2 linked regions of the Acuticoccus sediminis genome follow. The main gene of each other region encodes a partner of the protein of the gene in region 2 in a complex. Links are inferred from orthologs where the notes say so. Each region holds a gene or a part of one and is shown on either strand. Other genes may lie near its edges. The genes, in order: uvrA and mfd.

What was found.
Region 1: the proteins of mfd (region 2) and uvrA are in contact, whole or in part, in a crystal structure (PDB 4DFC), measured with the Escherichia coli proteins. The link is inferred for Acuticoccus sediminis from one-to-one orthologs.

Annotation. Positions count from the first base shown.
Region 1 is NZ_QHHQ01000006.1:301,644-316,408, forward strand. Bases 5,528-9,025 are described here. They hold uvrA (excinuclease ABC subunit UvrA), read right to left. Parts: upstream 8,629-9,025; coding sequence 5,728-8,628; downstream 5,528-5,727. Other genes in these bases: DLJ53_RS25410 (hypothetical protein), read left to right, coding at 8,808-9,025. Also shown: DLJ53_RS25370 (ABC transporter ATP-binding protein), read right to left, coding at 1-48; DLJ53_RS25375 (ABC transporter permease), read right to left, coding at 45-1,175; DLJ53_RS25380 (efflux RND transporter periplasmic adaptor subunit), read right to left, coding at 1,172-2,518; DLJ53_RS25385 (cysteine rich repeat-containing protein), read right to left, coding at 2,520-2,786; DLJ53_RS25390 (hypothetical protein), read right to left, coding at 2,894-3,202; DLJ53_RS25395 (response regulator), read left to right, coding at 3,391-4,107; DLJ53_RS25400 (HAMP domain-containing sensor histidine kinase), read left to right, coding at 4,104-5,426; more of DLJ53_RS25410, read left to right, coding at 9,026-9,878; ssb (single-stranded DNA-binding protein), read left to right, coding at 9,999-10,556; DLJ53_RS25420 (protein phosphatase 2C domain-containing protein), read left to right, coding at 10,553-11,377; DLJ53_RS25425 (TetR/AcrR family transcriptional regulator), read right to left, coding at 11,479-12,105; DLJ53_RS25430 (MFS transporter), read left to right, coding at 12,204-13,511; gyrA (DNA gyrase subunit A), read left to right, coding at 13,648-14,765. UniProt on the Escherichia coli protein: The UvrABC repair system catalyzes the recognition and processing of DNA lesions. UvrA is an ATPase and a DNA-binding protein. A damage recognition complex composed of 2 UvrA and 2 UvrB subunits scans DNA for abnormalities.
Region 2 is NZ_QHHQ01000004.1:392,692-407,954, forward strand. The notes cover bases 6,099-10,094. They hold mfd (transcription-repair coupling factor), read right to left. Parts: upstream 9,731-10,094; coding sequence 6,299-9,730; downstream 6,099-6,298. Other genes in these bases: DLJ53_RS20010 (carboxymuconolactone decarboxylase family protein), read right to left, coding at 6,099-6,161; DLJ53_RS20020 (FAD assembly factor SdhE), read right to left, coding at 9,853-10,094. Outside these bases: DLJ53_RS19980 (S8 family peptidase), read right to left, coding at 1-1,284; DLJ53_RS19985 (RNA methyltransferase), read right to left, coding at 1,391-2,140; DLJ53_RS19990 (NADP-dependent isocitrate dehydrogenase), read left to right, coding at 2,227-3,444; DLJ53_RS19995 (class I SAM-dependent methyltransferase), read left to right, coding at 3,525-4,202; DLJ53_RS20000 (RidA family protein), read left to right, coding at 4,300-4,782; RNA polymerase sigma factor SigJ, read right to left, coding at 4,833-5,678; more of DLJ53_RS20010, read right to left, coding at 5,721-6,098; more of DLJ53_RS20020, read right to left, coding at 10,095-10,134; ATP-dependent DNA helicase RecG, read left to right, coding at 10,209-12,323; DLJ53_RS35600 (hypothetical protein), read right to left, coding at 12,375-13,595; DLJ53_RS20035 (glycosyltransferase family 4 protein), read right to left, coding at 13,624-15,263. UniProt on the Escherichia coli protein: Couples transcription and DNA repair by recognizing RNA polymerase (RNAP) stalled at DNA lesions. Mediates ATP-dependent release of RNAP and its truncated transcript from the DNA, and recruitment of nucleotide excision repair machinery to the damaged site.

The sequences.
Region 1 (14,765 bases), on a different replicon or contig from region 2:
CTTGGAGACGTTGCGGACGGAGAGGATCTCGGCGGGGAGGGCGGTCACGCCAGCACCTCCTGCGCCCGCACCCGGTTCGCGCGTCGCACCCCCACGAGCGCCGAGGCGAAGACGATGACGGCGACGACGCCGAACAGCATCGCGTTGTCGCCCGGCTCGATCAGCACGCGGCGGGGGAAGAGGGGGAAGATGACGTGCGCCAGCGCCAGTCCCAACGCGAACCCCAGCAGGCCGATCAGCGCCGCCTGCTCGCCGATCATGACGGCGATGAGCCGCCCGCGCGCCCCCATCAGCTTCAGCATCGCGATGGTGTGCAGCTTCTCCAGCGTCATCGTGTAGACGATGAGCGACACCACGATCGCGGTCACCACCAGCAGGACCGAGGTGAAGGCGAGGATCTGGACCCGCAGCCGCCAGAGCCGCTGGCCCAGCAGCAGCTCGCGCTGTTCCGCTGCGGTCAGGACGTTGACGTCTCCCCATTCGGCGATCGCCGCGGCCACGGTCGCTGAGTCGGCCCCCGGCTGGAGCGTCGTCAGCACCGCGGCGACCTTGAGGTCCGGATCGGCCTCTCCGGCGCGCCGGGCGAGGCGGACCTCGGCGGCCACCCGGTCGACCGCGATGGTCATCGCATCGTTGATGGAGACGAACATCATGCCGTCGCCGCTGATGTCGACCATGTCCCGCGTGATCCCGACGACGGCGTAGTCGTCCCCGGCGAGGTGGATCGTCTCGCCGAGCCCGATGCCGACGGCGCGGTCGACGACGGCCTCGTAGTGCCCCTTGCGGATCATCCGGCCCCGGACCAGCGGAATCCAGCGCCCGTCGTCGGCGGACAGGTCGACCCCCGTCACGGCGGCGCGGCGGGAGGCGCCACGGGCGGTGAACTGCTCGCTGGTCTGCATGAAGCGCCGCGTCGTCGCGACGCCCGCGACCCCCGCGACGCGCCGCTCCAGCGTCATCGGCACCGAGGAGCGTTCCGAGAACGGGCCGGCGCGCCCGCCCTGGACGACCCAGAGGTCCGCCCCCACCACGTCGACGATCAGGAGCGCGTCCGAGACGATCCCGCGGTAGAGCCCGATCATGCCGACCGCCGCCGTGATCAGGAACGCGACGCCGGCGATCGTCACGAGGAAGCGGGCCGGCGCGTGCAGGATGTCCTTGAGGGCGAGGTTCACGAGCCGTCCTCGGACGACCTCGGCACCACCCGCATCGCCTCGTACGGTCGGTCCGCGTCGACGACGATCTCGCCGGGGCTGAGGCCGTCCAGGACCTCCACCCGGTCGCCGCTGACGCCGCCGAGCGTGATCGGCCGCCAATGGATCCGGCCGTCGCGGACCACCCATACGCCCGGCTCGCCGCCGCGCGGTGCGAGCGTGCGGGTCGGGGTCGCCAGCGCGCCCTCGCGCGCTGCAATGTCGATCGTGACGCGCGCCCGCTGGCCGATCGCCCAATGGGAAGGAGCCATGTCCGGCACCAGGTCGACGGTGAACTCGCGCGTCTCGCTGTCCACGGTCCGGTCCGCCCGCAGGACGCGCGCGCCGAGGGTTTCGGCCGGTGTCCCCGGCAGCGTCACCGTCGCCCGCTGGCCGGGCCGGATCGCGCCGACGCTCGCCTCGTCGAGCCAGGCCGTGAAGATCAGCGATGCGGGGTCGACGACCGTGGCGACCGGCGCACCCGTCGCCAGCGTGTCGCCGACGTGGACGGGGACGTCCGTGACGATGCCGGCGAAGGGCGCGCGCACGGTGCTCTCGTCGAGCAGCGTCCTGCGCACGTCGGTGCGGGCGGTGGCGGCCTTCTCCTCGGCGAGGGCCTGGGCGACGGCGGCCCCGGCGCGGTCGCGGTCGGCCTGCGCCTGGGCGAGGGCGTCGGCGGACGCCTCCAGCGCGGCGCTGGCGATGACACCCCGGCCGGCGAGCGAGGTCTGGCGCTGGTGCTCCCGGGCGAGGCGCTCCTGCGCGGAGCGTGCCCGCGCCAGCTCGGCCCGCGCCATCTCGACGGTGCGGGCCGCCGACGCCGCGGACGCCTCGGCCGCGGCGAGTTCCGCCCTGTTGGTGCGCGGGTCGAGCTCTGCGAGCACGTCGTCGGCGGCGACCACGTCCCCTTCCTCGACGGGGAGGGAGACGATCTGCCCGGCCCCGGTGGTCGCCACGTTGGCGATGCGGCGCGCGTCGAGCGTCGCCGGCGCCGTCAGCTCGGCGACGAAGGTGGCCGGCAGGATCGGATAGTGATCGACCTGCCGCGGGATCTCGTAGCGCACGCCGAAGAGGGCGAGGCCGCAGGCGGCGACGGCGATGGCGGTCCAGAGGAACGGGAAGCGGCGCCCTCGGGAGGGCGGCCGCGGAGCCGAGAGGGTCGGCGCCATCTGCCGCGCCCGGGGCGCGGGGTCCGGCCGCGAGAGGTCCTGCGGCGTGAGATCGGAGGGGGCGCGGGGGATCGGTGCGGACGTCGCCGCCGCCCGGCCGCCGGCCTGGACATCCGCGACGTGCGCCGTCGTGCGCGCACTGTCGCGGACGGCCATCCTACTTCAACATGACGTTCCGGACTGTCGTCCGACACTGGTCCGACAGGCTTTCGCGATGCTCCGCCATGCAGCGGGCGATGCGCCCGTCGCCCGGCTCGACGCCGGTGCAGTAGCGCTTGTAGTCGTCCTTGCAGGCCTTGAGGATTGCCACCTGCTGGTCACGGCTGAGCTGCGGCTTGGCGGTCTGCGCGGCGGCGATGCCACCGGCGGTGAGCAGAGCGGCCGCGGCCAGGGCGGACACTCCTGCTCGTCTCGTCAGGCTCATGGGTCGAACTCCTGAACACTGGGCCGGCGACCGGGCCGCAAGGGCCGGTGCGCGGCGGTTTCGGCGATGATGGCGGCGAACTGCGGCGCCACCACCATCACTAATGATCAGTAACGCGAGATGGATCCGGAGCGGCTCACGCCCTGGTGCCAGGGACCCTCGGCGTAGCTCGCGCCGCTGCAGGTCCCGTTGGCGCAGCTCACCGAACCGTTGCGGTTCACGGTGTTGCCGTAGAAGCCGCGGCGGGTCGACTGCCGCGAGCAGGTGCCGCCGGCGCAGTTGACGTCGGCGTTGTAGCTCGCCGTATTGCCGTTCGGCCCGGTGACGGTGCGCTTGCGGCTGAACGCGTCCGCGTCCGAGGCGGTCCCCACGACGAGGGCGAGAGCGAGAGCGGAACCGGTCAGAACCTTGAGCATCGTAGCCTCCTGTCCGTGGGCGCCCGGCCCACCCTGTTGCTGGCGACAGGAGGAAGATAGAAAGTCATTGTTGCGATGAAATTTCACCGCTGCATCGGTTTGTCGCGATCTGTCACCATGCGTAACAATTTGTATACGAGGTCGTGAGCTGAATTTACTATATCCGTTGAGGATGCCATAGTATTGCCATGACCGTTTCTGCCGCCAACGTGGTCGTCGTCGAGGACGATCCCGACATCGCCGACCTCGTCGCCAGCCTCCTCCGGAAGGAGGGGTACGGCGTGGCCGTCGCCGGCGACGGCGCGGCGCTCGACGCCGTGATGTCCCACATGCGGCCCGACCTCATCATCCTCGACGTCATGCTGCCGGGCGAGGACGGCCTCGCCATCTGCCGCCGCATCCGCGCCCGCGACCAGGTGCCGATCCTGATGCTGACGGCCAAGAGCGACGAGATCGACCGCGTGCTCGGTCTCGAGATGGGCGCGGACGACTACGTCGTGAAACCGTTCGGCCCGCGCGAGCTGGTGGCGCGGGTGCGCGCACGCCTGCGCCGGGCGTCGGATCCGGCGCCGGTCCGCACCAACCGCCGCTACGCGTTCGACCGCTTCGTCATCGACCTCGACGCACGCCAGTTCACGACGGAGGAGGGGGACGAGGTCGCGCTGACGACCGGCGAGTTCGACCTCCTGGCGTGCTTCGTCGGCGCGCCCCGGCGGGTGCTGACGCGCGACTACATCCTCGACAAGATCCGCGGGAGGGACGCCGACCCGTTCGACCGCACGGTGGACATGCTGGTCTCGCGCCTGCGCCGCAAGCTCGACGCGGCGAGCCCTGGCTCCGCCCTCGTCGGCACCGTGCGCAACGGCGGCTACCTCTTTACCGCCACGGTTCGGCCGCTGACGTGAGGGCACCGCTCAGCCTCGGCAGCCGGATCGCGCTCATCATCTTCGCGGCGATGGTCGCGGCCTGGCTCGGCAACGTCGCCTACTACTACGCCTCGCAGCGCCCGGCCCGGGAGCCGGCGCTGCTGGCGCCCGAGCGCCTCGCGGCCATCGTCGCCCTCTACGAGACCGGCGAGAACCGCGCCGCGCTCGGCGACGCGCTGCACACCTCCGGCCTCGAGATCGACATCGAATCCGCCCCCCTCCGGCCCGGCGGCACGACCCCGCCGGAGGACGCGGAGCCGATGAGGCTCCCCGACGGGCGGACGGCGACGGTCACCCCGGTCGCCTCGACCGGGCGCCTCGTCAACCGCCTGACGCGCACGCGCCAGGGCTATCGCTTCCAGATCGGCCTCAGGACCGGCGAGACCCTCGTCATCACGGCGCACAACCCGTCGTCGCTGAACTATGCCGGGCTCCCGGTGGGGATCGTCGCGGGCCTCATCGGGACGCTGATCGCGCTCGCTTCGCTGGTGATCATGCACCGGGAGATGGCGCCGCTGCGGCGCCTGGCGGAGGCGGCGGACGCCATCGACCTCTCCGGCTCCTCGCCGCCGCTGCCGCAGTCGCGCTCCTCGGCGCCGGAGATCCGCTCGCTGGTCGCGGCCTTCAACCGGCTGCAGGCGCGCCTCGCCACGCTGGTCGCCTCGCGGATGGTGATGGTGGCGGGGATCTCCCACGACGTCCGCACCTTCGCGACCCGGCTGCGCCTGCGCCTGGAGCAGCTGCCGGACAGCGAGACGCGGGACCGGGCGGTGCGCGACGTGATCGACATCGTCGCGATGCTGGACGACGCCATCGTCGCGACGCGCGCGGGCGTCGGCGAGCTGTCCGAAGAGCTCCTCACCTTCGCCGACCTGGTGCGCGAGGAGGTGGGCGGCCGCGGCGAGCTGGGCGCGCCGGTGACGCTCGTCGTGGCGGACGACGCGACGGACGCCAGCGTCCTCGGCGACCGCCTTGCCCTGAAACGGATGATCGCGAACCTCGTCGACAACGCGGTGAAGTACGGCGCGAGGGCGCACGTCAGCCTGACGGCGGCGCCCGGGTCCGTCGTCTTCACCGTGGACGACGAGGGCCCGGGCATCGCCGAGTCCGACCGGGCGCTGCTGCTGGAGCCGTTCGTGCGACTCGAGGCCTCGCGCAACCGGGCGACGGGCGGCGCGGGGCTCGGCCTTGCCATCGTGAAGGGCCTCGTCGAGGCGCACGGCGGGTCGATCACCGTCGGCGACGCGCCCGGGAAGGGCGCCCGCTTCGTCCTCACCCTCCCCACCTTCTCGCTGTAGGGAAGGCCGCGCGGCCAGGGGGACCGCGGGGCTCGTCTCCGACGGGGTGCGGGCGGGTCAAGGGCGCGCGCAGCGCGGGCGGAGCCTTTACCCTTGACGCGCCCGCACGCCGTCACAGCCTCGGGGGGCGGGGTCAGGTCGGAAGGGTGCGAAGCGCCGTTCCGGGCTGAACCCCTGCCCGCCGGCGAGGCGGGGGAGCGCGAGGGGGAACACCCTCGCACTCGGCCGCTCCGCCCGTACCGACGCTCCGGCGAATGCGAGGCGCCGCCGCATCCCCGGCCGCCGGCGGAGCCTTCCCGACCTACTCCGCGGCTTCCCGCCGGGAGGGACGGCGCTCCAGCAGTTCGGCGAGGTAGTGGCCGGTGTGGCTTTCGGCGACCTTCATCACCTGCTCGGGCCTCCCGGAGGCGACGATGCGGCCGCCGCCGTCGCCGCCCTCGGGGCCGATGTCGACAATCCAGTCGGCGGTCTTGATGACCTCGAGGTTGTGCTCGATGACGACGACGGTGTTGCCCTGGTCGACGAGCTGCTTCAGGACGTCGAGGAGCTTGGCGACGTCGTGGAAGTGGAGCCCGGTGGTCGGCTCGTCGAGGATGTAGAGCGTGCGCCCGGTGGCCCGCTTGGAAAGCTCCTTGGCGAGCTTGATGCGCTGCGCCTCGCCGCCCGAGAGGGTGGTCGCCTGCTGGCCGATGCGGATGTAGCCGAGGCCCACCTGGTTCAGCGTCACGAGCTTGTCGCGCACCGCCGGGACGGCCGAGAAGAAGTCGCATCCCTCCTCGACGGTCATGTCGAGGACGTCGGAGATGGACCGGCCCTTGAACTCGATCTCCAGCGTCTCGCGGTTGTAGCGCTTGCCCTTGCAGACGTCGCATTCGACGTAGACGTCGGGCAGGAAGTGCATCTCGATCTTGATGACTCCGTCGCCCTGGCACGCCTCGCAGCGCCCGCCCTTGACGTTGAAGGAGAAGCGGCCCGGACCGTAGCCGCGCGCCTTCGCCTCGGGGAGGCCGGCGAACCAGTCGCGGATCGGGGTGAAGGCGCCGGTGTAGGTGGCGGGATTCGAGCGCGGCGTGCGGCCGATGGGCGACTGGTCGATGTCGATGATCTTGTCGAGGTGCTCCAGGCCGGTGATCGCCTCGTGCGTGGCGGGGACCTCGCGGGACTTGTTCAGCTTGCGGGAGACGGCGCGGTACAGCGTCTCGATCACCAGCGTCGACTTGCCGGATCCCGACACGCCCGTCACGGCCGTGAAGAGCCCCAGCGGGAACTCGGCGGTGACGCCCTGGAGGTTGTTGCCGGTCGCGTTGACGACCTTAATCGCCTTGCCCTTCTTCCTGGCGCGCCGCTTCTCGGGCAGCGGGATTTCCAGGACGCCCGACAGGTACTTGCCGGTCAGCGAGTTGGGGTTGGCGATGATCTCGTCGGGCGTGCCCTCGGCGGTGATCTCGCCGCCGTGGACGCCGGCGCCGGGGCCGATGTCGAGGACGTAGTCGGCCGCGAGGATGGCGTCCTCGTCGTGCTCCACGACGATGACGGTGTTGCCGAGGTCGCGCAGGCGTTTCAGCGTGTCGATCAGGCGGGCGTTGTCGCGCTGGTGGAGGCCGATGGACGGCTCGTCGAGCACGTAGAGCACGCCGGTGAGGCCGGAGCCGATCTGCGAGGCGAGGCGGATGCGCTGGCTCTCGCCGCCCGACAGCGTCCGCGACCCGCGCGAGAGCTGCAGGTAGTCGAGGCCGACGTCCACGAGGAAGCGCAGGCGCTCCTGGATCTCCTTCAGGATCGCCCGGGCGATCTCGTTCTGCTGCGCGGTCAGCCGGTCGGGCAGGGCGTTGAACCACGGCGCCGCGTCGCGGATCGCGAGCGCCGAGACCTCGCCGATGTGCTGGCCGCCGACCTTCACCGCGAGCGCCTCGGGCTTGAGGCGGTAGCCGTGGCAGGCCGGGCAGGGCGCGTCCGACTGGTAGCGCGCCAGCTCCTCGCGCACCCACTGCGAGTCGGTCTCGTTCCAGCGGCGCTCGATGTTGGTGATCACCCCCTCGAAGGTCTTCGCGGTGGTGTAGGAGCGCAGGCCGTCGTCGTAGGTGAACTTGATCTTCTCGCGCTTCGATCCGTAGAGGATCACCTCGCGCACCTTCTCCGGCAGGTCGTGCCAGGGCGTCGTCATGTCGGCGTCGTAGTGGGCGCAGATCGCCTGCAGGGTCTGCGTGTAGTAGGGGCTCGTGTTGCCGGTGCGGGCCCAGGGGAGCACCGCGCCGCCGGCGAGCGTCAGTGACGCGTCGGGCACGACGAGGTCGGCCTCGAAGGTCAGCGTTGTGCCGAGCCCGTCGCAGGTCGGGCAGGCGCCGGTCGGCGCGTTGAACGAGAAGAGGCGCGGCTCGATCTCGGCGATGGTGAAGCCGGACACCGGGCAGGCGAACTTCTCCGAGAAGACGATGCGCTTCGGCTTGTCGCCTTCGGTCTCGTCGGCGAACTCGGCGACGGCGATGCCTTCGGCGAGGCCGAGCGCGGTCTCCAGGCTGTCGGCGAGGCGGCTGGCGAGGTCCGGACGGGTCGAGACGCGGTCCACCACGACGTCGATGTCGTGCTTGTACTTCTTGTCGAGGGCGGGGGCGTCCTCGATCTCGTAGAAGGTGCCGTCGATCTTGACGCGCTGGAAGCCCTTCTTCTGCAGCTCGGCGAGCTCCTTGCGGTACTCGCCCTTGCGGTCGCGCACGATGGGGGCGAGCAGGTAGAGCCGCGTCTTCTCCGGCAGCGCGAGGATGCGGTCGACCATCTGGCTGACGGTCTGCGCCTCGATCGGCAGACCCGTCGCCGGGGAGTAGGGGACACCGATGCGCGCCCACAGGAGGCGCATGTAGTCGTTGATCTCGGTGACGGTGCCGACGGTGGAGCGCGGGTTCTTCGAGGTGGTCTTCTGCTCGATCGAGATGGCGGGGGAGAGGCCGTCGATCTGGTCGACGTCCGGCTTCTGCATCATCTCGAGGAACTGGCGGGCGTAGGCCGACAGGCTCTCGACGTAGCGGCGCTGGCCTTCGGCGTAGATGGTGTCGAAGGCGAGCGAGGACTTGCCGGAGCCGGACAGACCGGTGAACACGATCAGCGTGTCGCGCGGCAGCGAGACGTCGACCCCTTTAAGGTTGTGCTCGCGCGCCCCCTTGACGACGAGCTTGCGGTCCGCAGCGGCGCGCGCGCGTATGGTCATACCAAGGACTCCGGGGGAAACCTGTTGGTCCAAAACTGGAACATCGACGGGCGATGGTCAATGCTACAGATGGACCTTGCACCATTGTTCCGCAAATCCACAGGCCGCAGGGGAGAGTTGACCGCTGCCCGGCGGCTGGCGCAAACCGCAGCGACCCGCGACCAGACCCGAGGCATTCCGTGGACGTCCTGACCCTGCACATCGGCCACATGAAGACCGGCACGACGTCCCTTCAGGCCACCTTTCGCGACAATGCCGCGACGCTGGCCGCGCACGGGCTGTACTATTACGGCAAGACGCGCACGAACCACGCCCTCGTCCGACCCTTCTCGAAGCGCACCAAGGCGCGCAACGAGTCCAAGTTCCTGAAGGAGTACCGCAACGAGGCGAAGGCGAACCGGCTGCCGCAGGGGCTGATCAGCTCGGAGACGCTGCTGCGGCTCGCCCCGGACGAGATCGAGGCCTGCCTCGCGTCGATGCGCGACATCGCCGGACGGGTCCAGGTGCTGATCTACGTGCGCGAGCCGGTGGCGCTGGCGATCAGCGCGGCGCACCAGGGGGTGCGCTCTGGGCGTCCGCTCGCCGAGATCGAGGCGCAGCCGCGCATCCTCAACCTGACGCAGATCATCACCCGCTGGCGCAGCGCGGTGGGCAAGGAGAACATGATCGTGCGTCCCTTCGACCGGGCGCAGCTCGCCAACGGCGACGTGATCGACGACGCGCTCAGCGTCCTCGGCTGCGCGTCGGCAGGCCCGGCGCTCCAGCGGCAGGCGGTGAACGAAGGGCTCTCCGTCCTCGGCATCCACATGCTGGACCGGGCGATGGCGCGGATGCCGGACCGCAAGATGCCGTACGACCAGCAGCGCGCCTTCAACTTCATCAAGGGCCCGCGCTACGTGCTGCCGGAGGCCGCGCTCGACCGGGTGCGCAAGCGCTCCGCGCCGCATGTCGCCTTCCTGCGCGAGGAGTTCGGCATCGAGCTGCCGCCGTCGACGGAGCGGCCGAGCGCGCCTCTGGCGCTGTCGGAGGCCGAGCTCGCCTCGCTCGCGGAGGTCTTCCACGAGATCAACGCCTTCGCCTACCGGCTCGACCGGTCGGCGCTGGGCCGTGTGCTCGGCACGCGGATGCCCTACTCGAACCGCTTCAAGGACGAGGATCATCCGCTGCGGGCCAAGCTCGCCAAGCTCGGCGTTCTCGACGAGCTCGCCGCGCAGGTGGCGACCGACGAGGACGACGCCGAGGCCGAATAAGGCTCTCGGCTGGGGATGTATGCTGCGTGACGGACGGTCCACTGTGGACCAATTCACCGTCGCGCTTTCTGATTCGCCGCGGTGCGCTAGGGTGCGCGCCCGAAGACTGGAGGGACCGGCATGGCTGGGAGCGTCAACAAGGTGATCCTGATCGGCAATCTGGGGGCCGATCCGGAAATCCGTCGGACACAGGACGGCCGTCCGATCGCCAACCTGCGCGTCGCGACGTCCCGGACCTGGCGCGACCGCGGGACCGGCGAGCGACGTGAGAAGACCGAGTGGCACCGCGTGGTGGTGTTCTCGGAAGGCCTCTGCCGCGTGGTCGAGCAGTACATGAAGAAGGGGATGAAGCTCTACATCGAGGGTGAGCTTCAGACCCGCGAGTGGGAAGACCAGCAGGGCCAGAAGCGCTACACGACCGAGGTCGCGATCCAGAACTTCGGCGGCACCATCGAGATGCTGGACAGTCGCGGCGGTGGTGGCGGCGGCGGCGACTACGGTGGTGGCGGCGACTACGGCGGCGGTGGCGGCGACTACGGTGGCGGCAGTGGCGGCGGTGGCTACTCCGATCGCGGTGGCGGCGGCAGCAGTAGCGGCGGCGGCTATGGCGGCGGCAGCGGTGGCGGTGGATCGCGTCCCTCGTCGCCCGAGCCGTTCGACGACGACATCCCGTTTTGATCGAGGTCCGCGCCTCGGTCAGCGCCCCGGGGTCGCCGCGGCGGGCGAACGAGGACGGCTGCGGGTCGGCCGGCCTCTACGCCTGGGTGATCGACGGCGCGACCGGCCTCGGCGACGAGGCGCTGCTCGACGCGCCGAGCGATGCGGCCTGGCTCACCGCCGTGCTGCACGAGGCGTTGATGGCGGGCGCGGAAGCCGAGACGCGGCCGCTGGAGCTGCTGCGGTCCGCCGCGAACGTCGCCACCGAGCGCTTCAACGCCGAGCGCCGCCGTGCGCCGCGTGAGCGCTACGAGGTGCCGACCGCCGCCGTCATGCTCGCCCGGTTCGGCGACGTGATCGAGATCGTCGAGCTCGGCGACTGCGGCCTCTGGATCGAGACCGACGGCGTGATGCACCGCGTCGGCGGCTCCGACCAGCAGCGGCAGTGGGAGAATGAGAGCGCCCGCCGGCTGATGGGGGGCGGTCAGGGGCGGACCCCCGAGGTCACGGCCTACCTGCGCACGGTGCGCAACACTGCCAACACCCCCGAAGGCTATCCCGTCTTCGCGCCGGATCACGGCAGCGTCCGCCGGGCGCGTCAGCATGTCTACGGCGCGCGCCAGGGCCGGGCGCTGCTGATCACCGACGGCTTCGAGGCGGCCATCGACGACTACGGCCTCTACGACGGCGCCGGCCTGATGGCGGCCGTGGAGGGCGACGTCGACGGGACGCTCGCGACGATCCGCGCCGTCGAGGCGGACGACCCGGACTGCACGCGCTACCCGCGCTTCAAGCGTTCCGACGACGCGACCGCCCTCATGCTGCGCTTCGCCGCCGACTGACACGCGAGCCTCGCCGCCGCGCCGTTCCGGTTCCCGCACACGCAATCTTCCGGTCGAGACCCGTCGCGGGCACCCCCGCGTCGACGGCGCGCCGGAACACGCTAGGACGAAGGCGCCGACAGGGCCGGGGCGGCGCGGGACGGGTCCGGCATCGTGCCGAACGCGTGGGCGACGAGGGCCGCCACGCGCGCCTCGCCCGGCGGCTCGTTGGAGAGGATGCGGAAGATGATCGGCGCGATCACCGTGTCGATGAGGTATTCCACGCCGGGAAAGTCCTCGCCGCGTGCCGCCGCCCGTTCGCCGAGCAGCTCGAGCTGGTTGCGGGTGACGTTGCAGCAGGTGCCGCTCCGGTTCTCCGCGGTGCTGCCGATCACGTCCCTCAGGACGGTCCGGCCCGGCCCGCTCGCCATCTCGTCGGCGAACTGCGTCACGTAGAGGAGCACGTCGCGCTGGGCGCTGCCGGTGTCCTCCGGAGGGGTGTCCGGCCGCAGGCGCTCCACCGCCACGTCGGCCAGCAGCTCGCCGAGGTCGCCCCAGCGTCGGTAGATCGTCGACGGCGTCACCCCAGCGCGCGCCGCGATCGCCGGGACGGTGATCTGGGCGCGGTCGATTTCGCCGAGGAGGGCGTTGACGGCGTCGTGCACCGCACGCTGGACGCGGGCGCTGCGGCCGCCGGGGCGGGGCGTCGGTCGGGTGTCGGTGGTCGCGTCGCTGTCCATCTCACGCATATCTGCATTGCTCGGCCACTAACGCAAAATATTTGCATTAGCACCCAAGCGGGTCGATCCTTAACGCAATGATTTGGCATTAAGGTGAGCCCGTGTCCATGACATCCTCCCCATGCATGACGGTTCCGAGCCGTGGCGCGGCCGGAACCGGCGCCGCGCCGGCGTCGATCCTGACGTCCGCGGCCGCTGCGCCGTCCGTCTCCGCCGTCGCGGGTACCGCGCCCCGGGCGGGGAGGGCGACGCTCGGCTTCCACGCCGCGGTTCTCGGCACCTACTTCGCGGCCGCCGTCGCGCCGACGCCGCTCTACGTCCTCTACCGCGAGGCCTTCGCCCTCTCCGCTGGCCTCCTCACGGTCGTCTTCACCGTCTACGCCTTCACCCTGCTCGGCGCGCTCTTGTTCATGGGCTCGCTGTCCGACCGCTTCGGCCGGCGCCCGGTGATCTTCGCGGCGCTCCTCCTCCAGGCGACGGCGATGCTGATCTTCCTGCGCGCCGACGGGCTGGCCGCGCTGCTCGTCGGCCGCACGATCCAGGGCTTCGCGACCGGCATCGCGGTGTCCTCGCTCGGCGCCGCGCTGGTCGACTGCGACAGGCGGCTCGGCGCGCAGGTGAACGGCCTCGCCCCGCTCCTCGGCATGGCGCTCGGCGGCTTCGGCTCCTCGGTGCTGGTGACGTACGCGCCGGAGCCGCTGCATCTCGTCTACGGCGTCATCCTCGCGCTCTGCCTCGCCGAGGCCGCGCTCACCTTCGTATTCCCGGAGACGAACGCCGAGCGGGTGGCGACGCCGGTGTCGCTGGTGCCGCGGATCCGGATCCCGGAGGCGGCCCGCACGGCGATGCTGCGCATCACGCCGCTCAACGTCGGCCACTGGGCGCTCTGCGGGTTCGCAATGTCGCTGATGCCGGGGGTCGTCGCCCGCGCGACGGGTATCCACAGTCCGCTCCTCGGCGGGGCGATCGTGGCGAGCGTGTTTCTTCCGGCGGCGTTTTCCTCGCACGTCCTGCGCGGCGTCGCGCCCCACGCCATCGTGCGCTTCGCCGCGCCGCTGTCGATGCTCGGCATCGCGCTCGTCGTGACGGGCGTCCACCTCGGGGCGCCGGCGCTGGTGGTCGGCGGGCTGATGGTGCTCGGCCTCGGTCTCGGCGGGAATTTCCTCGCCATCATGCGCACCCTCGTCCCGCTGGCGGCGGCGCACGAGCGGTCCGAGATGATGGCGGCCTACTTCCTGCAGTGCTACCTCGCGATGTCGATCCCGGTGCTGGTCGCGGGCTTCGCGGCGCGCAGCGTCGGCCTCGCGGCGACGGTCGACGGGCTCGGCGCGATCTGCGTTCTCCTCATCGCGGCCGGCGGCGTGGCGGTGGTCGGCGGCGCCCAACAGGCCCGTCTTGCCGGCGAGAGGGCCTGACCCGCGGCATTTGCGCATAAGGGTTGCGGATAGTCCCAGCTCTTAACTGGCAAACGAGGCCTGAATCGCCTAACTGAGAGACTCCGGTAAGGGGAATGTGCGCGTGAGTGACGAGACGGCGAACGGTGGTGGCCCGATGGACCCCGGTGGCGGCAGCCCGCCCGCGGGCGGAGAGGGAATCTCTGGCGTCTCGATCACGACCGAGATGGAGAAATCCTTCCTCGGCTACGCCATGTCCGTCATCGTCAGCCGCGCGCTGCCCGACGTGCGCGACGGCCTCAAGCCGGTGCACCGGCGCATCCTCTTCGGGATGCACGAGGGCAACTACGAGTGGAACCGGCCCTATAAGAAGTCGTCCCGCATCGTCGGTGACGTCATGGGTAAGTACCACCCGCACGGCGACAGCGCGATCTACGACGCGCTGGTGCGCATGGCGCAGCCGTTCTCCATGCGCGTGCCGCTGGTGGACGGGCAGGGCAACTTCGGCTCCGTCGACGGCGACGCTCCGGCGGCGATGCGTTACACCGAGGTGCGCCTGCAGAAGGTGTCCACCACGGCGCTGATCCAGGACATCGACAAAGACACCGTCGACTTCCAGGACAACTACGACGGTTCCGAGCGCGAGCCCGTCGCCCTGCCGGCACGGTTCCCGAACCTGCTCGTCAACGGCGCCGGCGGCATCGCCGTCGGCATGGCGACCAACATCCCGCCGCACAATCTCGGCGAGGTGATCGACGGCACGATCGCCCTGATCGACAATCCCGCGCTGTCGATCATGGAGCTGATGGACTACATCCCCGGTCCGGACTTCCCGACCGGCGGCATCATCCTCGGCCGGGGCGGCATTCGTTCCTCCTACGAGATGGGCCGCGGCTCGGTGCTGATGCGCGGCAAGGTGCGCGTCGAGCCGATCGGCTCGGGCCGCGAGGCGCTGATCGTCGACGAGATCCCCTACCAGGTGAACAAGGCCACCATGGTGGAGAAGATCGCCGACCTCGTGCGCGACAAGCGCGTGGAAGGCATCTCGGACCTGCGCGACGAGTCCGACCGCGACGGCATGCGCGTCGTCATCGAGCTGAAGCGCGACGCGAACGCGGACGTGGTGCTGAACCAGCTCTACCGCTACTCGCCGCTGCAGACCTCGTTCGGCGCCAACATGGTCGCCCTCAACGGCGGCCGGCCCGAGCAGCTGAACCTCAAGGACATCCTGTCCGCCTTCATCGCCTTCCGCGAGCAGGTCGTCGCGCGGCGCAC
Region 2 (15,263 bases):
CAGGTCGAGCCGTCCTCGCCCGACCTTGTTGAAACCGCTCTGGAAGGCCGTCGGTTTCATCGCCGGTGCCGGATCGGTCAGCGACAGCATGCGACTATGCAGCCCCATCGGGTTGCGCGCCAAGGCCGGATGCTTCTCCACCACCAGCGCTGCCGCGCCTGCGACAATCGGCGTCGCCATCGACGTGCCGGATTTCAGGCCGTAGGTGTTGCCGGGAACCGAACTGCAGATGTCGACGCCCGGCGCCGACATGTCCGGCTTCACCACACCGGTCCCGTTCTCGATCCCCCAGTCGGAGAAGTCGGCGGCGTCGTCATTGATGTCCGTCGCGCCGATGCCGCAGGTGATCTGGTAGTTGCCGGGGCTCCCGTGGTTGTTGACGCCGCTGCGCCCTGCGTTGCCGATCGCAGCGAACAGGAAGGCGGCAGGCGCGGACTGGATGATCTGCAGGCTGCTCAGGAGGTAGTTGTTGAACCCGGCGCCGCCGAGCGAGGCGTTCATCATCGGGCAGCGCGAGATCGGCACCGCGGCGGACGCGAAGTTGCTGTGCGCCAGCCAGTTCAGCCCCGCCATGATCTGCGCCAGGAACCCGGTGAGCCGGCCCTGCGCGTTCAGCGTCGTCAGCACCGCCGCGACGGAGAGGCTCGCGTCCGGCGCCACGCCCACGGTCCTGCCGGCGGCGAGACCGCACACGTGCGTGCCGTGCGTGCCGGCATCGCGCGGCGTGGTGGAGATGAGGTCGCCGGCGGCGTTGAATTCGGCGAACTGGATGTTCTTTCCGGCGAACTCCTGATGCGAGGCCTCGACGCCGGTGTCGAGGACGCCGATCCGCACGCCCTTGCCGGTGAGGTTCTGCGCCCGCGCCGCCTGCACGTTGATCTTGTCGAGGTGCCACGGATTGCAGGTCGCCTCGGTGGCCTCCGCCACCGGGGTGACCGCCGGGATCGCGATGTTGGGGACGATCTCCGCGTCCGCGCTGAGGGCGCCCAGCGTCTCGTCCGACGGGTTCTCTAGAAGCACGACGCCAAGCGCCGAGAGAACGCGCGGAGCGCCCGCGCCCCGGGCACTTTCGAGGGCGGGGGCGCCCGTCTCGGTGGCGTCCTCGCGGCCGCTGGGGACAAGGCCGCGCTCGGTCATGATCGGCCGGCCCGCAAACTCCGTCCCCGCGACGAGGCGCTGCACCTCCTGCAGGCTCGCCGAGTGGAGACTATCGGCACTCTCCAGGGACGCCGCTTGCGCGAGCGCGGCCGAGCGTTGCCGGGGAATAACGATCAATGTGGCCATAGTGACAACCTAATAATTTAACGGCGTACGCATCCAAAAACATCAGAACTGCCTCTAAAATATAACGGGCAACGCAATAACACTCCACTCGTATGGGAGCGGTCTTCTAGTCTTTGTGATCGTCCGGGCGCGCCTTGGCCGTCAAATGATTGAGAACACCGCGCAGCGTGCGCACCTGCTGCTGGTTCCAGCCGGCGTCGGACAGCGTGGTCAGGAGATTGCGCTCCATGCGGTCGACCATGCCCTCCGGCCGGAAATAGCCGGACGGCTTCAGCAGCGAGACGAGATGCTGCCAGAGGCCCTGGACCTCCGCGCGCGTCGCCGGCGGCTGGTCGGGCGGCGGCGCGGCGGGCGCGTCCCGCGCGACGCGCCGCCACTCGTAGGACATCAGCAGCACCGACTGGGCGATGTTGAGCGAAGCGAACTCCGGGTCGACCGGGAACGAGACGATGATGGAGGCCTGTGCCACCTCCTCGTTCTGCAGTCCCCACCGCTCGCGGCCGAAGAGGATGCCCGTCGGTCCGCGCGACGTTTCGCGCACCAGCTCGGCGAGGCCGTCCTCGGGTCCTTCCACCCGCTTCGTCATGTCGCGCGGCCGGCGGGTGGTGGCGATGACGAAGACGAGGTCCTCGATCGCCTCCTCGAGCGTTGCGAAGACGCGCGCATTGTCGATGACGTGCGAGGCGCCGGACGAGGCTGCGCGGGCCTTTTCGTTGGGCCAGCCGTCGCGCGGGGCCACGAGACGCAGGTCCGTCACGCCGAAGTTCGCCATCGCGCGTGCGGCGGTGCCAATGTTCTCGCCGAGCTGCGGCTCGACGAGAACGATCGCCGGAGGCGGTACTATAGTAGGAGCCACAACTTCCTTCATCGCTTGGGGCATGCTAAGGCGCGCCCTGATCCGCGAGTCGCGCGGAATGACCCTTCAAGACGCAAGGTCCCGGAATGGCGAAGATCAAGGTGGAAAACCCCGTCGTAGAATTGGACGGGGACGAGATGACACGTATCATCTGGCAGTATATCAAAGACAAACTGATCCACCCTTACCTCGACATCAATCTCGAATACTACGACCTCGGCGTCGAGCATCGCGATGCGACCGACGATCAGGTGACCGTCGATGCCGCCAACGCCATCAAGCGTCACGGCGTCGGCGTCAAGTGCGCGACGATTACGCCGGATGAGGCCCGCGTCAAAGAGTTCAGTCTCAAGAAGATGTGGCGTTCCCCCAACGGAACGATCCGCAACATCCTCGGCGGCGTGATTTTCCGCGAGCCGATCATCTGCCGCAACGTGCCGCGCCTGGTCCCCGGCTGGACCGAGCCCATCATCATCGGCCGTCACGCGTTCGGCGACCAGTACCGCGCGACCGACTTCGTCGTGCCGGGCAAGGGCAAGCTGACCCTCACCTTCACCCCGGAAGGCGGCGAGCCGCAGGAACACCAGGTGTTCGACTTCCCGGGCGGCGGTGTCGCGATGGCGATGTACAACCTCGACGAGTCGATCAAGGACTTCGCCCGCGCCTCCTTCAACTACGGCCTGATGCGCGGCTACCCGGTCTACCTCTCCACGAAGAACACCATCCTCAAGGCCTATGACGGGCGCTTCAAGGACATCTTCCAGGAGATCTACGACGCCGAGTTCGCCGACCAGTTCAAGGCCAAGGGCATCCTCTACGAGCACCGTCTGATCGACGACATGGTCGCCTCGTCCATGAAGTGGTCCGGCGGCTACGTGTGGGCCTGCAAGAACTACGACGGCGACGTGCAGTCCGACACCGTGGCCCAGGGCTTCGGCTCGCTCGGCCTGATGACGTCGGTGCTGATGACGCCGGACGGCCAGACCGTCGAGGCGGAGGCCGCGCACGGCACCGTGACGCGCCACTACCGCCAGCACGAGCGCGGCGAGCAGACCTCGACCAACTCGACGGCCTCGATCTTCGCCTGGTCGCGTGGCCTCGCCCACCGCGCCAAGCTCGACGACAACGACGACCTGAAGACCTTCGCGGCGACGCTCGAGAAGGCCACGGTCGGCTGCATCGAGGACGGCCACATGACGAAGGACCTCGCGCTCCTCGTCGGCGCCGACCAGAAGTGGGAGTCGACCACCGGCTTCCTCGACTCCGTCTCGGCTCGCCTCGAGAAGGAAATGGCGAAGGCCTGACCGGCCGCCGAACGGCCATTCTGGGGGCGGGCCGGATCCACCGGGCCGCCCCTTTTTCGTTTGCGGGAACGAGACCAGCGATGAGCAGCGCCCCCTTCAGCGATCCCGAGGCCGTCGCCCGATACGCCGAAGGTCCGCCGCGGCAGGTCCCCGGCTTCGACGACCTGCACACCATGGCTCTGGTCCTCCTGTCCGAGCGGATGCCGGACGACGGACGCCTGCTCGTCCTCGGTGCCGGCGGCGGGCTGGAGCTGAAGGCCTTCGCCGAGGCGCGTGCGGGCTGGCGGTTCGACGGCGTGGACCCGTCACCGCAGATGCTCGGCCTCGCCGCCGCCACGACCGAGCCGTGGCGCCAGCGCATCCGCCTCCACGAGGGCACCATCGACACGGCCCCCGACGGCCCGTTCGACGGCGCGACCTGCTTCCTGACGCTCCACTTCCTCGACGCCGACGATCGTCGCCGGACGCTCGCCGCAATGCGCGAGCGGATGGCGCCGGGCGCACCGCTGGTCGTTGCCCACCACAGCATCGCCGAGGGTGACGCGGCGCGCCGAACCTGGCTCTCCCGCTACGCCGGCTTCATGATCGCCAAGGGGATCGCGGCGGAGAACGCCCGCAACGCCGAAGCCGCGATCCAGTCCCGCCTCCCCCTTCTCGCGCCGGAGGAGGACGCGGCGCTGATCGCCGACGCGGGGTTCCGCGACGTCAGCCTGTTCTACGCCGCCTTCACGTTCCGCGGCTGGGTCGCCACCGCCTGACCCTTCCGACGCATCCGGTGCCTCGGGCGGAGGCGGATGGCGCACGATTTGCAGCGGGTCTGCGCCCCAGAGGCGAATGACGAACGCTGGAGACGACATGTCCAAGACGACCCTCGCCGTGGCGATTTCCGCCGCCCTCATCGCCGCTCCGCTGACCGCCCTGGCGCAGGCGTCGAACACCTCCCCGAACGGTGTCGTCACTCTCTCCCCGGAGGGCATGTTCCCGCCGACGGGCACCTGGAACCTCGCCACGCGCGCCGGCGACTTCGTCTACATCGCGGGCATGCGCGGCATCGTGCCGGAGACCAACACCCTCGCCGAGGGCAACGAGGCGCGCGTGCGGCAGGCGTTCACGAACATGCAGACGATCGCCGCGTCGGAGGGTGCGACCCTGCAGGACGCGGTCCGCATCGTCGTCTACGTGACCGACATGTACCGGTACCGGCCGATCGTGAACAAGATCCAGGAGGAGATGTGGGCCGGCCGGCCCTATCCGCCGCGGACCATCATCGAGGTCGACCGGCTCAACCAGGACGACATCGTCGAGGTCGAGGGGACCTTCTACGCCCCGAAGAACTAGCGGCGGACCGCGTTCCGTCCGGTACCGCGCCGGGTACGCCCGGTCCGGGGTCAGGGGAGCGCGCCCGCGATGTGCCGGAGCTTCTGCGGGTTGCGCATCACGATGATCGCCGCGATCCGCCCGTCGACGATCTTGAGCGCCGTCGTCTGAAGCTCGCCGTCCGCCTCGCGGGTGACGAGACCTGGGAGCCCGTCGACGAGCGCGGTGCGCACCCGGGGCGCCGCGGTCGACTTGCGCGCCTGCGCGGCGAACATCCGCACGATGCGCTCGCGCCCCAGGATCGGGCGCAGGAACGCGTTGCGGATGCCGCCGCCGTCGCTCACCAGGACGGCGTCCTCGCTCAGCAGCGCCGCCAGCGCGGCGACGTCGCCGCTGCGCGAGGCGTTGAAGAACGCCTCGGCGATGTCGTGGTGCGTCCGTTCGGCGACGGCGAAGCGGGGGCGTTCCTGGCGCACGTGCTGCCGCGCGCGCGAGGCGAGCTGGCGCACCGCCGCCGGGTCCCGGCCGAGATGCCGCGCCACCTCGTCGAACGGCCTGCCGAAGACGTCGTGAAGGAGGAAGGCGGCGCGCTCGAGCGGGGTCAGCCGCTCCAGCGCGACCATGAGGGCGCTGTCGATGAGGTCGAGGTCCGGCTCCTCGTCGACCACCGGCTCGGGAAGCCAGGGGCCGACATAGTCGATCCGCCGCCCCGAACGCAGGGCGTCGATGGCGAGGCGCGACACCGTCGTCGTCAGCCAGGCCTCCGGCGAGGCGATCGCCTCCCGGTCGGCGGCGGCGAACCGCAACCAGGCGGACTGCACCACGTCCTCCGCCTCGCCCGAGGTACCGACGATGCCGCGGGCGAGGCGCGTCAGGCGCGCCCGCTCGCGCTCGAAGAGAGCGATCGCCTCATCCATCGACGGTCCCCTTCATCGATCGCCCCCTCCCCATTCCCCGCCTCAGGCCTGCGGTACGGCGCGGAAGCCGACCGCGAACCGGTTCCACCCGTTGATCGCCACGATCGCGGTGGTGATGTCGACGCACTCCTTCTCGCTGAAGGCGGCGGCGAGACGGGCGTAGACGTCGTCGGGCGCATGCGTGTCGGCGAGGCGCGTCAGCGCCTCCGTCCAGGCGAGCGCCGCCTCCTCCGCTTCGGTGAAGAGCGTCGTCTCGTGCCAGCTCTGCAGGAGGTCGAGGCGGCGCTGGTCCTCGCCGTCCGCGCGGGCCTCCTTCGTATGCATCGCGATGCAGAACGCGCAGCCGTTGATCTGCGAGGCGCGCAGCTTGATGAGGTGCAGCAGCGCCTTGTCGATGCCGAGCCCCTCCATCGCGGTGTTGAAGGCGATCATCGCCTTCGGTCCAGCGGAACCGGCCTGGAAGTAGTTCAGTCGTGCTTGCATGGTTGTCACCATCCCTTTCACCGGGATGACGTCCGGCGCGCCGCCGATGTGACATGCGCGCCGAATTTATTTCTGCTCCATCCAGGACGCGCACGGCGCGGCCCCTCCCGGCCGCGCCGCGAGGCCCGGCGGGCGGCTCAGGCCGCGGCCTTCTCCTCCGCCTCGGCGAGCTTGGCGAGTTTGGCGAGGAGCACCGCGACGCCCTTGGTGCGCTTGTCGGCGTCCGGCCAGTCGCGGATGAAGACGATCTTCTGGTCCGGCCGCATCTTGGCGAGCGAGCCCTCGCCGGCGATCATCTGCACGAGCCCCTGCGCGTTGTCGAACTCGTTGTTGCGGAACGAGATCACGCAGCCCTTCGGCCCGGCGTCGATCTTCTCGACGTTCGCCTTGCGGCACAGGCTCTTGATGTAGACGATCTTCATCAGCCACTCGACCTCGTCGGGCACCGGGCCGAAGCGGTCGACCAGCTCGGCCCCGAACGCGTCGATCGAGCGCGCGTCGTCGAGATCGGCGAGGCGTCGGTAGAGGCTCATGCGAAGCTGCAGGTCGGGGATGTAGTCCTCCGGGATGAGGACCGGGATGCCGACCGAGATGTGCGGCGACCACTGGTCCGGCGCCTCCTCGTCCGAGCCCGACTTCAGCGTCGCGACCGCCTCCTCCAGCATGGACTGGTAGAGCTCGAAGCCGACTTCCTTGATGTGCCCCGATTGTTCTTCGCCGAGAAGGTTGCCGGCGCCACGAATGTCGAGGTCGTGCGAGGCGAGCTGGAAGCCCGCGCCCAGCGTGTCGAGCGACGACAGGACCTTGAGGCGACGCTGTGCGGGGCCGGTCAGCGTCTTGTCCACCGGCGTCGTCATCAGCGCATAGGCCCGGGTCTTCGACCGGCCGACACGGCCACGGATCTGGTAGAGCTGGGCGAGTCCGAACATGTCCGCCCGGTGCACGACCAGCGTGTTGGCGGTCGGAATGTCGAGCCCCGATTCCACGATCGTCGTCGCCAGCAGCACGTCGTACTGCCCGTCGTAGAAGGCGTTCATGACGTCGTCGAGGTCGGTGGCCGACATCTGCCCGTGCGCCACCGCGACCTTCACCTCTGGGACGTGCTGCTCCAGGAACTCCTTCTGCCCGGCGAGGTCGGAGACACGCGGGCAGACGTAGAAGGACTGGCCGCCGCGGTAGCGCTCGCGCAGGAGCGCCTCGCGGATCGTCAGCGCGTCGAACGGCGTCACGAAGGTGCGCACCGTCAGCCGGTCCACCGGGGGCGTCGCGATGAGCGAGAGCTCGCGCACGCCCGTCAGGGCGAGCTGCATGGTGCGCGGGATCGGCGTCGCGGAGAGGGTCAGGACGTGGACGTCCGCCTTCAGCTCCTTGAGCTTCTCCTTGTGCTTGACGCCGAACTTCTGCTCCTCGTCCACGATCAGGAGGCCGAGGTCGCGGAACTCGATGCCCTTGGCGAGGAGCGCGTGGGTGCCGACGACGATGTCGACGTCACCGGACGTGAGCCCCGCCTTCACCTCGCGCATCTGCTTGGAGGAGACGAGGCGCGACATCTGCTCCACCCGCAGGGGCAGCCCGGCGAAGCGCTCGGCGAAGGTCTTGTAGTGCTGGCGGGCGAGCAGCGTCGTCGGCACGATGAGCGCCACCTGCTTGCCGTCCATCGCCGCGAGGAAGGCGGCGCGGATCGCGACCTCGGTCTTGCCGAAGCCGACGTCGCCGCACACCAGCCGGTCCATCGGCCGGCCGGCGGCGAGGTCCTCGGCCACCGCCTCGATGGCGGAGAGCTGGTCGTCCGTCTCGTTGTAGGGGAACTTCGCCACGAACTCGTCGTAGACACCCGACGGCGGCATGATCACCGGGGCCTTCTTCAGCATGCGCTGCGCGGCGGTCTTGATGAGCCCGTCCGCGATCTCGCGCACGCGCTCCTTCATCTTCGCCTTGCGCGCCTGCCAGCCCGCGCCGCCCAGCTTGTCGAGGATGACGCCATCGGCCTCCGCCGCGCCGTAGCGTGACAGGAGGTCGATATTCTCCACCGGCAGGTAGAGCTTGTCGTCCTTCAGGTAGGCGATCTCGACGCAGTCGTGCGGCGCGCCGGCGGCCTCCAGCGTCTTCAGGCCGATGAAGCGGCCGATACCGTGGTCGACGTGGACGACGAGGTCGCCCGGCGCCAGCGAGGCCGCCTCGGTCAGCGCGTTGGCATCGCGCTTGCGGCGGCGTCCGGAGGAGACGAGGCGGTCGCCCAGCACGTCCTGCTCGGCGACGACGACGTAATCCGGCGTCTCGAACCCCGTCTCGAGCTCGATCACGGCGAGGCCCGCGTGACCCTTCTCGAGGGCGAGGACGTCCGCCATGGACGCGACTTCGTCGATCCGCTTCAGCTCGTGATCGTGGAGGACCTGCGCCATGCGGCTGCGCGAGCCTTCGGACCACGACGCGATGACGACGCGCCGCCCGTCCTGGCGCACGGCGTTCACATGGTCGGAGAGCACCGAGAAGATATTGACGTTGCCGGCCGAACGCTCCGCCGCGAAGGAGCGGCCCACCTTGCCGCCCGCGGGGATGGTCGGCTGGCCGGGCTTCTCCGGCTCGTCGAACGGCGACAGGCGGATGACGCGGCGTCCGTCGAACATCTCGTCCGCCGGCTCGCCGGCGAGGTAGAGCTCGCCCGGCGGCAGCGGGTTGTACGGCGCACCCTGCAGCGAGGAGGACTTCGCCTCCAGCCGGGTCGCGTAATGGTCCTCGATCTCGGCGACCCGCTTCGCGATCGCGTCCTCGGCGAGATGGTCGATCACGCACGGCGCGCCGGGCATGTAGTCGAAGGCCGTGGCGAGGCCCTCGTGGAAGAGCGGCATCCAGTGCTCGACGCCCGACGCCCGGACCCCTTCCGAAACGGAGTGGTAGAGGATGTCGTCCTTGCCCGCCGCACCGAACCGGCGCAGGTACCCTTCGCGGAACCGGGAGATCGTCTCGTCGTTGAGGATCACCTCGCTCATCGGGATGAGCTCGATCGCCTTCCACTGCCCCGTCGTGCGCTGCGTCTCGGCGTCGAACGGGCGGATGGTCTCCAGCGTGTCGCCGAAGAAGTCGAGCCGCACCGGCTGCTCGGTGCCCGGCGCGAAGAGGTCGACGATGCCGCCGCGCACCGCGTACTCGCCCGCCTCACGCACGGTGGGGGTGCGCAGGAACGCGTTGTCCTCGAGCCAGGAGAGGACGTCCTTCATGGCAACGTCCGCGCCGGCCTTGTGCTTCAGCGTCGCGGAGCGGATCACCTCGGGGCGCGGCGCGCGCTGCAGGATCGCGTTGGCCGTCGTCAGGACCACGAGCGGCCCGTCCCCGGCCTTGCGCTCGGCCAGCATCGCCAGCGCACTGGCCCGGCGGGCCTGGACGAGCGCCGAGGGCGAGGCTCGGTCGTAGGGCATGCAGTCCCACGCCGGCAGGCGCACGATCGGAAGCTCCGGCGCGAAGAAGCCGAGGGCGTTTTCCGCCGCCTTGAGGCGCGCCCCGTCGCGTGCGACGAAGACCACCGCGTCGCCCGTCGCGCGGGCGAGCGTCGCCAGGACGTCGCCTTCCATGCCGTCGGGGACTTGCGTCACGGTCAATTCCCGCGGCAAATCCGGTTCGGCCAGCCGTCTCGGGCTCGGCTTCTGGAGTTCCTTGATTTCGGCGATCGAGAGCGCCTGCGCCTTTTTGGCCATCACCCTGCCTTGTGAAACGCAATGACGCGATAAAGAACCGCGCTCTGATGATTTTCGGGAATATCGGATTGCTCGGTGATCCAGGCATAGAGCTCCGGATCGGGGACGCTCATCAGCGCTTCCATCTCGGCGACGTCCTCGTCGGTCCAGTCCTCGATGGTGGCGTCGGCGAAGCGGCCCAGCAGCAGGTCCATCTCGCGCGTCCCGCGGTGCCACGTATGGAAGAGGAGACGCTTCTTGCGCGGGTCGAGACCTGCGGAGGAGCGGGTGGTGCCGGACATACTCTTCTTCCCACAATCGGTAACACGCCGCTGTTCGCAACGCAGGATGGCCGGCCGCCCGAAAGGACGCCGACGTGACAGGCCAAGTGGATATCGGTCGTCTGATCGCCCCGGTCAATCGGCTCGACGGTGTCGGGCCCGGCCGGGCCGAGCGCCTCGCCCACCTTCTGGGCCGGGAGAGCGCGGCGGAGACGCGAATCTTCGACCTTCTCAACCACATGCCGACGTCCGTCGCCGACCGCCGCACGATGACCGCCGTCGCCGACGCGCCGGAACGCGGCATCGCAACCTTTACGGTCAGGATCACCCACCACGAGGCCTCCCGCGCCCCCAAGGGGCCGGTGCGCGCCTTCGGCGAGGACGAGACGGGCGAACTCGCCATCGTCTTCTTCCGCGGCGGCTTCAAGTGGATCGTCGGCGCCTATCCGGTCGGCGCCTGGGTCCGCGTCTCCGGCGAGACCACGTGGCGTGACGGGCGGCCGCAGATGATCCACCCGGACGCATCCGCCGTGGTCGAGGGGCCGGAGGCGCCGAGCGGCGTCGGGTTCGGCCTCGAGCCGCAGTACCCGATGACTCAGGGCCTGACCCCGGGTGTCCTCTCCGGCATCATCCGCCACGCGCTGGAGCGCATCGGCGACCTGCCCGAATGGCTCGACGCCGCGCTCCTGAAGCGCGAGGGCTGGCCGGGCTTCGCGGAGGCCTACGCGAGGGTTCATCACCCGGCGGAGGTGGCCGACGTCCTGCCCGCCTCCCCCGCCCGCCGCCGCCTCGCCTACGACGAGCTGCTGGCCAGCCAGCTCGCGCTCGCCATCGTGCGTGACCGCGAGCGCAACCGCCGCGGCCGCGAGCGGCACTGGAACCCCGCCACCATCAGCGCGCTCGAAGCCTCGCTTCCCTTCGCGCTCACCCCCTCGCAGCGGCAGGCGATCAGCGAGATCGCCGAGGATCTCGCCGCCGAGCACCGCATGATCCGCCTCGTCCAGGGTGACGTCGGCTCGGGCAAGACCATGGTCGCGATGATCGCCGCCGCGATGGCCGCCGGCGACGGCGGGCAGACCGCCATCATGGCCCCGACCGACCTCGTCGCCCGCCAGCACTACGAAACGCTCGCCCGCTATCTCGAGCCGGCCGGCATCCCCGTGCGGCTCCTGACCGGCCGCGTGTCCGAGGCCGAGCGAGAGAACGCCATGGACGCGCTGGAGAGCGGCGAGGCGATGGTCGCGGTCGGTACCCACGCCCTCTTCCAGAGCCGCGTGACCTTCAGGGACCTCGCCCTCGTGGTGGTCGACGAGCAGCACCGCTTCGGCGTCTCGCAGCGGATGGCGCTCAGCCAGAAGGGGCCGACGTCCGACCTTCTCGTGATGACGGCGACGCCGATCCCGCGCACCCTCGTCCTTGCCAGCTACGGCGACATGGACGTCTCGCGCCTTACCGACAAGCCGGCCGGCCGCCAGCCCATCGAAACGCGCGCCGTGGCCGACGACCGCCTGTCGCAGATCATCGACCGCCTCTCGTCTGCGGTGGAGCGCGGGGAGAAGGCGTACTGGGTCTGCCCCCTGGTGGAGCCGGACGAGGAGTCGGAGCTCACCTCCGCCATCACCCGCCACAAGACCCTGACGCAGCGCCTCGGCCCGATTGTCGGCCTCGTCCACGGCAAGACGCCGGTGTCGGAGCGCGAGGACATCATGGCCGCCTTCAAGGACGGCGCGCTCTCCGTGCTCGTCGCCACCACCGTGGTGGAGGTCGGCGTCGACGTGCCGGACGCGACGATCATGGTGATCGAGAACGCCGAGCGGTTCGGCCTTTCGCAGCTGCACCAGCTGCGCGGGCGCGTCGGGCGTGGCTCGAAGCCCTCGACCTGCCTGCTGCTGTATCGCTCGCCGCTGGGTGCCGTCGCGCGCCAGCGTCTCGACACCATGCGCGCGACCAACGACGGCTTCCGCATTGCCGAGGACGACCTGAGGCTGCGCGGCGAAGGGGAGCTCCTCGGCACCCGCCAGTCCGGCGCGCCGCAGTTCCGCCTCGCCGACCTGGAGCGGGACGCCGACCTCCTCACCATGGCGACCGCCGACGCGCACCTCATGGTCGCCACCGACCGCGACCTCGCCGGCGAGCGCGGCCGGGCGCTGAAGCTCCTGCTAACGCTGTACGAGCGCCGGCGCGCCATCGACCGCCTGCGCTCGGGCTGATCCCGCGTCTCGCCGGCCGGGCGGTCCGCGCGCCATAACGCCGGACGCGGTCTAGCGCTTGGCGCCGCTTCCGGCGGGCGCGACGCGGTCGAGGAGGAGCGGGTCCAGCGCCTCGGGGGCGAAACCGAACGCCTCGGCGACGTCCATCTGGACGAAATGCTGCAGGGCGGCGAGCTGGGCCGTCAGCGCCGCAGCCGTCGCGCGGCTCGGCGACCCGCGCAGCTCCTGCGCGCGCTCGCTGAGCGCGGCGAGCGTCTGCACCATGTTGACGGTCGTTCCCTGGGTGTTGGTTCCCGCCAGCGCGTACGCGTCGATCATCCCGGCCATGTCCGTCAGCGCGGCGAGACGGCCCTGGATGAACGCCGCGTTCGCCGCCTCGTGCCGGCCGATCCGTCCCGCCGCTCCGCGCGGCCCCGGCGCCAGCACGTCCACCGTGCGGCCCAGCGTGCGCACCATGCCGGAGAGGAGGTCGAAGAGCCGCCGCCGCGCCCCGGCGTCGGAGCTGAGGTCCGCCCAGTGCGGCTCGACGAGGCCGTAGCGCCAGCGCCGTTCCAGCGTCTTCGCCGTGTTGGAGATGTGCGCCGCGAGGGTCACCGCCAGCCGGCAGCGCCCCTCGTCCTCATGGAGCGTGAAGAGTACGTATTCGAGCGCGGGAAGCCCGACATAGCTCGGCTCCAGATTGCGCAGCGCCGTCAGGGTCGCCGGGCCGTCCTGCGCGCTCGCCAGCAGCACCGTGAACTGTGTGCGGGCGATCGCCTCCTCCCCGAACGGCGTCAGGACGCTCGCCGCCGCGGCGCGGTGGTAATCGCTCGCGAACGCCAGCGACACCGCCGCGCTGGCGGCATGCACGGTATGGACGTAGATCGTCTCGAGGTCGTCGTCCGACCTTGGGTCCAGCGAGCAGCGGCGCAGCACCACGTTCTGAAGCCGCGCGGACATCCGCGTGAAGGCCGCGAAACGGGGCAGGATGAGCGTGCGCGTCAGATTGGCGATCGGCGGCTCGCGCAGCGTCTCGGCCTGGCCCGGATCGGGGGCTGGCGCGGCGGTGGGCGCGGGCGCCGTAGCGGCGGCCGCCGCCGTGGGTGCCGGAGCCGGTGCCGCGGCAGGGGCCTGGCCGGACGGCGGCGGGGCGGGAACGGCGCTCGGGGCCGGGACGGGAGCGGGCGCCTGCGGCGCCGCGGGCGCCGCCTGAACCGGCGCCTCGGGGGCGGCGGGCGGCGGGTTGGCCGGCGCGGTGTCCTGACCTGCGGCCCCGAAGGACCAGGCGGCCACGCTGGCCGCCAGCACGATGCTGCAGGCTCTACCGCAGAGACGCAAAGATCTCGTCCAACCGCTTCGCGTACTTCCGCGCCTGCGCCTCGATCGAGAAATTCTTCGCAACAAATGCCTTCGCACGCTCAGCCCGTCGAATCCGCTCGTCCGGGTTCGCGCGCACGGCTCGCATCATCTCCACCGCGCTCTCGAGCTTCGGTTGCGCCCAGACCTGATCACCATCGACGAAAATATACTCGTTCGCCTTCGGCTCTACGAGATCGTAGTCCACGATCCAGGAGTGCTCGGGCAACGTGAAGTCCATGTTGCCCGAGTAGCCTGTGGTCAGGATCGGTACGCCGATGCTCATCGCCTCGATGAGGCCGAAGCCCCAACCCTCTGACCGGTGCAAGGAAACGTAGCAGTCCGCGCCCCGCTTCAGCTTCATCAGGTCGGCGTAGTGGAGCGTTTCGTTCAGAATCGTGATGCGCGGATCCGTCGCGGCGATCTCCAGCAGCCGGTCCCAACGCATGGTTTGGTGCGGATCGTCGACAAAATCGCGGTTGTGCGTCTTCAGAACGAGGAACACGTCCTCGTCCTCGCCGAAGGCCGCCTGGAAGGCTTCCACCACCCCGTGCGGGTTCTTCCGCTCCACGAAGGAGAACGAGTCGAACGTCGCGAGGAAGACGAACGTGTCCGGCCCGACGGGGAGCCGCTCGCGCACCCAGGCACGCGAGGCGTTGCGGCCCGGGTCGGCCACCTCCTCCACCGCCATGCCGACGTTGCGCACCGGCTTGTCGCCCATCACCGGCTCGTAGATCGTGACGCCGTACTCGGTCGCCACCCAGATCTCGTCCACCAGTTCGAACGACAGGAGCTGCGCGTCGGACGGGCGCGACAGCTCCCAGAAGTAGTACCCGATGTTGTAGGCGCCGTTGTAGACGTCCGGCAGGTAGGCGAGCGCCATCGGCAGCGTCTCGCCGTTGAGGTGGATGAGGTTCACCTTCGCCGGCTTCGGCTCGTCGAACGCCAGCTCCTTGGAGTTCATGCCCACCGGGGCCGGATTGTCGAGGTCGAAGTCGACGACGTTCGGCTCGTATCCGGCCGCCTTCAGCGTCTCGAACGACAGGCGCGAGGCCTGCCCCAGCCCGGACGACTTGGCGAGCGGGCCGATGATCTGCAGCGGGATCCGCTCCTCGCGCGGGGTGGTCGCGGCCGGGAAGCGCGCCGCGTCGAACCGGTTGCCCTGCGCATCGAACGTGTTGAAGCGCAGCCGCTTCAGATCGAAGGCGTTGCCGAGCAGGTACTTGGCGTAGCGCTCGGCGTCGAACACCTCGGTGATCGCCTCGCCGCTCGGGTGCATCGCCTGGACGGTCTTGTCGAACAGCGTCTCCCGCGGCGGCCCGTCGAACAGCGCGGTCAGGTTCTTCGTCGGCAGGAAGCGGATCATGCCCGGGTGGCGGATCGCCTCCAGCAGCAGCCAGACGTGCATCAGCCGGCGATGATCGGGCGTCGAGAGGTCGAGCACCTGGTAGCGCGGATTGGCCTTGTGCTCCTCCTCGATGAAGCGGGACAGGGCCCACTCCTTGCCGAGGAAATAGTTCGGCACGCGCCGCAGCACGTCGACGTAGTAGTCCGGGACGAGGCAGTCCTCGGCGCGCAGCTCCACCGCCATCTCCAGCGCCCACC